Regions from separate parts of the Bacillus sp. SH7-1 genome, predicted to be linked through region 1. Evidence: predicted binding sites of a transcription regulator. Region 1 holds the regulator's gene; the other holds the start of a gene.
The links. The regulator Rex, encoded in region 1, represses fermentation and respiration genes when NADH is low (regulators of the CRP and FNR family bind a similar motif). The targets are predictions, from matches to a motif close to TTGTGAAATATTTCACAA.

Region 1 (3,208 bases):
CATCCTTTACTTGTAAAACATCATTTCCACTTTGTTTTTCGATATCGAAGTGGAAGGAAGCTGACTTAGAGTCACCTAATGGTCTTGTTAATAATTCCATTCGGTCTAATTGTTTCCGGCGGCTTTGCGCACGTTTTGTCGTAGATGCACGAGCTATATTTTTTTGAACGAAGTCCTCTAGCTTAGCGATTTCATCCTGTTGTTTTTCATAACGTTTCATTTCTTGCTCGTATAGTGCTGATTTTAAGTCTAAATATTTACTGTAGTTACCAACAAATCGTCTACTTTCTTTATTCGAAATTTCATATACTTGTGTAACAAGTTTATCTAAGAAATAACGGTCATGGGAAACGATTAGTATTGCGCCAGGATAACCTTGTAAATATTGTTCAAGCCAAGTTAATGTTTCGATGTCTAAATGGTTTGTAGGCTCGTCCAAAATAAGTAGGTCTGGTTTCGTTAATAATAATTTACCGAGAGCTAATCGTGTTTTTTGTCCACCGCTTAATGTAGAAATCGTCGTCTGGTGCGTTTCAACTGGGAAGCCAAGACCACTTAAAATCGAACGGATATCTGCTTCGTACTGATAGCCACCTTGATCTTTATAATCTAATTGTAATTGGTCATAATCAGCTAATAATCTTTCATATGTAGCCTCGTTTGAAAAGTTTTCTTCTTTTCCCATCTCTTGCTCTAGCCTTCGAAGTTTTGTCTCCATTTGCTGCAAGTGTGTAAAGACGGTTAACATTTCATCCCAAATTGTTAAAGACGTTTCTAACCCGGTATTTTGGGCTAAATATCCGATTGAGACATCTTTCGGTTTTATAATTTCGCCACCATCATGAGATAGCTCACCAGCTATTATTTTTAATAATGTAGATTTTCCGGCTCCATTTCGTCCGACTAATGCGATACGATCTTTCGTTTGAACTTCCAATTTTATGTTTGCAAGAATCGTTTCTGCACCGTATAATTTCGAAAGCGCGTTTACTTGTAATAAAATCAATGTTTTCACCTCAAATAATTTCTTAACTTTGCCATGTTTATATTTCTCAATCATACTAAAAATAGTGTATAGTTTAAAATACAGAGAGAATACTTCTTCTTTCTATTATACAAGGAATTTAATAAGTGCTAAACTTCTGTATTTGATTAAAGCATATGAATAAAGATAGGAAGAGAGGAGAGGTTATATGGAGCAGCAGAAAATTCCACAAGCCACTGCTAAGAGATTGCCTCTATACTATCGATTTATCCAAAACTTATCTCTGTCTGGTAAGCAACGTGTTTCATCTGCCGAATTAAGTGAAGCGGTAAAGGTTGATTCCGCAACAATTCGAAGAGATTTCTCATACTTTGGAGCGTTAGGGAAAAAAGGATATGGATATAACGTAAATTATTTATTATCATTTTTCCGTGAAACACTCGACCAAGATGATATAACACGTGTAGCGCTTATTGGAGTAGGTAATTTAGGGACCGCTTTCTTACATTATAATTTCACGAAAAACAATAATACAAAAATTGAAATGGCGTTTGATGTTAGTGAAGAGAAAGTTGGAACAGAAATCGGAGGCATTCCTGTATATCACTTAGATGAATTAGAAGAACGTTTATCAACTGATATACAAGTGGCAATATTAACAGTACCCGCTACAGTAGCGCAATCTGTAGCCGATAGATTGGCAGAAACAAACGTGCATGGTATTTTGAATTTCACACCAGCACGCTTAAATGTGTCAGACAATATAAGAATTCATCATATTGATTTAGCAGTGGAGTTACAAACACTTGTTTACTTTTTAAAAAATTATCCACAATAAAACGCAGAGGAAGCGACCTCTGCGTTTTATTATTGTTTTTTCTTTGTGAATTTAACTAAGATAAGGCGAAGTGCCAAATTAAAATCAATCGTTGCCATAACTGCAAATAGTATTGTCCACATATTCCAAATTGTATCTGTTACGTTCGTAATGGCGAAGCGTGTAAAGATACATCCTAGAAGGAAGTACAATGCAGCCATGAACAATGGTGAGTTTCTCATACTAAAAATCCTCCGATAAAGCCTTGCATTTCTTCAGCTTCTTTAATCATTTCTTGAATTTGTTCGTTACTCACTAAAACTTGAGCAATTGCAACTAATGTATTCATTGCAACATGAGCTGCAATCGGAACGATAATACGCTTCGTTTTTACATATAAGAAGGCGAATACGAGCCCCATAGCAGTGTATACCAATAAGTGAGTAAAATCAAAATGAATCGCCGCAAATACAAGGGAACTAATGATAGCGGCAATAAAGAAGTTAAACTTCTTATAAAGTGTACCAAATAAAATTTTTCTAAATACGATTTCTTCCAAAATAGGTCCTATTATAGAGATGACGATAAGGAACCAAGGTGTCGTTCTTGCGATATCCATGAGTCTTGCTGTATTTTCAGATCCAGGTTTAATACCTAATACATACATTTCAATCATACCAGCAATACTTTGCGAGAAAAATGCTAAGAAGAACCCGATAAAAATCCAACCGATCGTAGCTGGAACAGTAGAACGCTTTGTATCTAAATGTCTGTCGCGAATATCTGTTCTAAGTAACCAAAGTACGATACATAATGCAATAAAGAAGCTAATGATTGCCCAGTGACCAGTTATGAGTTGAAATTTCTCTTCCCTAGTGAATCCCCTGTTATCATAAAGTCCAGTTTTCAGGAGAAGTGGTAATCCAGCAATTGATGATAACTGCATTAAAATGTATGTAACGATAACCCACCAATATTGTTTTTTCAAATGGTTTAACCATCCTTTCTAACTCTAGTGTATGAGATAAGGTAGGATAACATGTAAAGATGCTACCTACGATATAAACTTTACTTACATTATGTTTTTTTTGTAAATCCTTGTTTGAAATTATAATAGAAGACAGGAGAAAGTTGTGTGTGTAGCGAAAACAACTTAGGGTGTCCTTTCATATTGTAACATACGAGTAGTGGAAACAACGATTCATATAGTAAAGGTAGAAGAAGAGGAACTCTATATAGAAAAGTTTATAGCTTAATTTGCGAAAAAATTATGATTTTTTTACTTGCAAAAGAAATTGAGATTATTTATTATTATAAGTGTGTTAGCACTCGGGTGACCTGAGTGCTAATAAATAAAATTTACATAACAAAATGAGGAGGTTATTGTTCATGCTAAAGCCATTAGG
Region 2 (3,208 bases), on a different contig from region 1:
CGCTGTCTCCAGCAACGAATACGTCTTTGTGAGAAGTAGATTGTAGGTATGCATCAACTGTTGCACGTCCACGGTTAACTTCAAGACCTGATTCACCGATTAATGGGTTACCTTGAACGCCACCTGTCCAAACGAATGTGTTAGCAACAAGTTTTTGACCGTCTTTTAAGTCGATTTCATTGCCAGCAACGTTTGTTACAGGAAGACCAGTTAAGAATGTAACGCCGCGTGCTTCTAGGCTAGTAGTTGCACGTTCGATTAAGTGGTCTGGTAATACTGGAAGGATTTTTGGACCTGCTTCAACAAGAAGAAGTTTAACTTCTTTTGGATTTACGCCGTGGCTTTTTGCAAGTTTAGGCATAATGTCAGCAAGCTCACCAACTAGCTCAACACCAGTTAATCCGCCACCACCGATTACGATTGTAGCATCAGCTTCGTTTTTCGTTTTCGCGTATTCACGAATACGGTCTTCAACGTGTTTGTAGATTTTGTTTGCATCAGCAGCAGATTTTAATACCATGCTGTTTTCTTCTAGTCCTGGAATACCGAAGTAAGCAGTTTTACTTCCTAAAGCAACTACAAGTGCATCGTAAGATAAAGTAGTGCCACCAGCTAATTTAATTTCTTTGCTATCAACAGAGAATGACTCAACTGTTGCGATTTTAAGATCGATATCTTTACCTTTGAAAAGCTTTGTAAGTGGCATTGCAATTGCTTGCTCAGACACGTTACCAGCTGCAAGGCGGTGTAGTTCAGTGATGATTTGGTGTGTTGGGTATTGGTTAATCACTGTAACTTGTGCTTCTGATTTGCTGTAATATTTACGTACGTTTAAAGCGGCAAGAAGACCGCCATAACCAGCGCCTAAGATGACAATTTGTTTTGACATAGTATGATATCCCCCGTCTTTACTAATTGTTGTTATAAGTTAAATTATTTATTGTTACGTTCTGCACTAATTTGAAGATATGCGTTCACAAAGCGGAACATTTTTTGTGCTTGTGGGTCTTTTAATAATTTTAACAGACCGAATAGGCCGATAACTTCGTTGCTTTCGTCAGCACGATCTTTCGCTTCGATTGCAGTTGCAGCCATGCTTTTCACTGTATCTTTTACAGGTTCTACAAGCTCTGTGATTGCACCAACAGTGTCGCTTTTTAATACTTCATCAGTAGCAACAGTTTGAGCGAAGTCATAAGACTTAGTTAAAATGTTAACAAGCTCAGTTAATTTTGGAAGCTGTTCCACTAGTGTTGTTAATGATTCTTGTACCTCAGGTTTTAACAACTGATCAAGTACATCAAGTTGTCCTTGGCTAGCAGAAATTTGTACAGTTTCTTGTTCTGGCTTTGTTTGAGTCATAGTTTCTGGCATCTCCAATTCTCCTTTACGATAGCAATACTCTTATTTTTTATAAGTAAGATAGTAAACGGTTACGAAACTTTATACAAAGTTTCACAAAACACAATAAAATGCCTTTAAATTTATGACAGCAAGTAAGCTGCAAGCATAAATCTAAAACCATAACGTCTTACCTATTATTTATGAACTGTCCGATATATGGCTTGTCCGTATAATGGAAAAGCTCCGTTACCGGAAAGTGTATATAATATATATCCTATATTATATACTATATACACCTATGTTAACATAAAAATGATTCCTAATTATTTGATATTGAGTGTATAACGTAGTACTGACAAGGTATGAAAGCGTATAAAATATTTTGTTTCAGTTAGAAATGTACATATATAATAAGAAAAAAAGGAAAAAATGAACAAATTCATGTTCGTTTTTTCCTTTTTCCTATTATTCACCTTCCGCAATTAGCATCGATGTGTTACCTTCCTTTTCAAGATGGCATTCGCCCCAAGAACAAAGAGAATCAAGAATCGATTCTAAAGACCAACCGTAATCAGTAAGAGAATATTCTACTTTCGGCGGGACTTGGTTGTATACTTTTCTTTGAATAACGCCGTCGTCTTCTAATTCACGTAATTGTTGTGTTAACATTTTTTGTGTAATACCAGGCATTGAACGTTTTAGTTCACTCGTTCTCTTTGTACCTTTCGTTAAGTGACAAAGGATAACAACCTTCCATTTGCCGCCGATAACCTCTAAGGTTGCCTCTACAGGAATATTGTATTTCTTCATATGAAACCCTCCTTTTGTGAGTAAAATAAGTTAAATCATACAAATGTTACTTTTTAGTACCTATAGCACTTTAAAGTACGTACTTTTTATCATGTTAAATATGTTTCATAATAGCACATGTAAGAGGCAAATGAGTAGTACGGTACTTAAAAGTGACTATGTTACTTTTTGGTGCCTATAGTACTTTAAAGTGCGTTCTTCAAAAAAAGAATGAAACCATTCATAATAGCATTTGTAGAGATTAAATATATTTTTTAGAAGATAAAAGGGCCTTTTTATCGCACTATTATGATTGGATTTCTTGTAATAAGGAGGAATTCAATTGAGTTCATATACAGTACCATCTTCCGAAGTTCAGACGAATCGAAGAAGTATGCTTGCTTTATTAGCACTAGCAATTAGTGCGTTTGGGATTGGTACAACTGAGTTTATTAGTGTCGGTTTATTACCATCCATTTCAAAAGATTTAAATGTTTCGGTTACAACAGCCGGTTTAACTGTTTCCTTATATGCGTTAGGGGCAGCGGTAGGAGCTCCTGTTTTAACAGCGTTAACGGCTAGTATGTCGAGAAAGACATTATTAATGTGGATTATGGTTATTTTCATTATTGGTAATGGTATTGCGGCAGTAGCAACAAGCTTCACTATATTAATTATCGCAAGGATTGTAGCTGCGTTTGCACATGGTGTGTTTATGTCAATTGGATCTACAATCGCGGCTGCGATCGTACCAGAGAATAAACGTGCTAGTGCCATTGCGATTATGTTTACTGGATTAACAGTTGCGACTATTACAGGTGTGCCAATTGGAACGTTTATCGGTCAACAATTTGGCTGGAGAGCGTCATTTATGGCGATTGTTGTAATTGGAATTATTGCTTTTATCGCGAATAGCATACTCGTTCCATCTAATTTAAAAAATGGTGTACCTGTATCGTTTCGTGATCAATTCAAACTAATTAAAAATGGAAGACTGTTACTTGTCTTCATTATTACTGCACTAGGATATGGTGGTACATTCGTAACATTTACGTATTTATCACCACTATTACAA

Region 2: DN390_RS01250 (DUF1641 domain-containing protein) is a predicted target of Rex. The motif match lies at 1,444-1,461, and genes of this name have one in related genera.

What each region holds. Positions count from the first base shown of each region.
Region 1 covers NZ_QNUD01000031.1:10,024-13,231, reverse strand. The annotation lists gene DN390_RS22650 (ABC-F family ATP-binding cassette domain-containing protein) at 1-1,006, opposite strand, end outside; gene DN390_RS22645 (redox-sensing transcriptional repressor Rex) at 1,194-1,823, shown strand; gene DN390_RS22640 (YdiK family protein) at 1,853-2,044, opposite strand; gene DN390_RS22635 (CPBP family intramembrane glutamic endopeptidase) at 2,041-2,790, opposite strand; gene groES (co-chaperone GroES) at 3,192-3,208, shown strand, end outside.
Region 2 covers NZ_QNUD01000003.1:67,964-71,171, reverse strand. The annotation lists gene DN390_RS01255 (NAD(P)/FAD-dependent oxidoreductase) at 1-889, opposite strand, end outside; gene DN390_RS01250 (DUF1641 domain-containing protein) at 934-1,374, opposite strand; gene DN390_RS01245 (winged helix-turn-helix transcriptional regulator) at 1,810-2,154, opposite strand; gene DN390_RS01240 (MFS transporter) at 2,528-3,208, shown strand, end outside.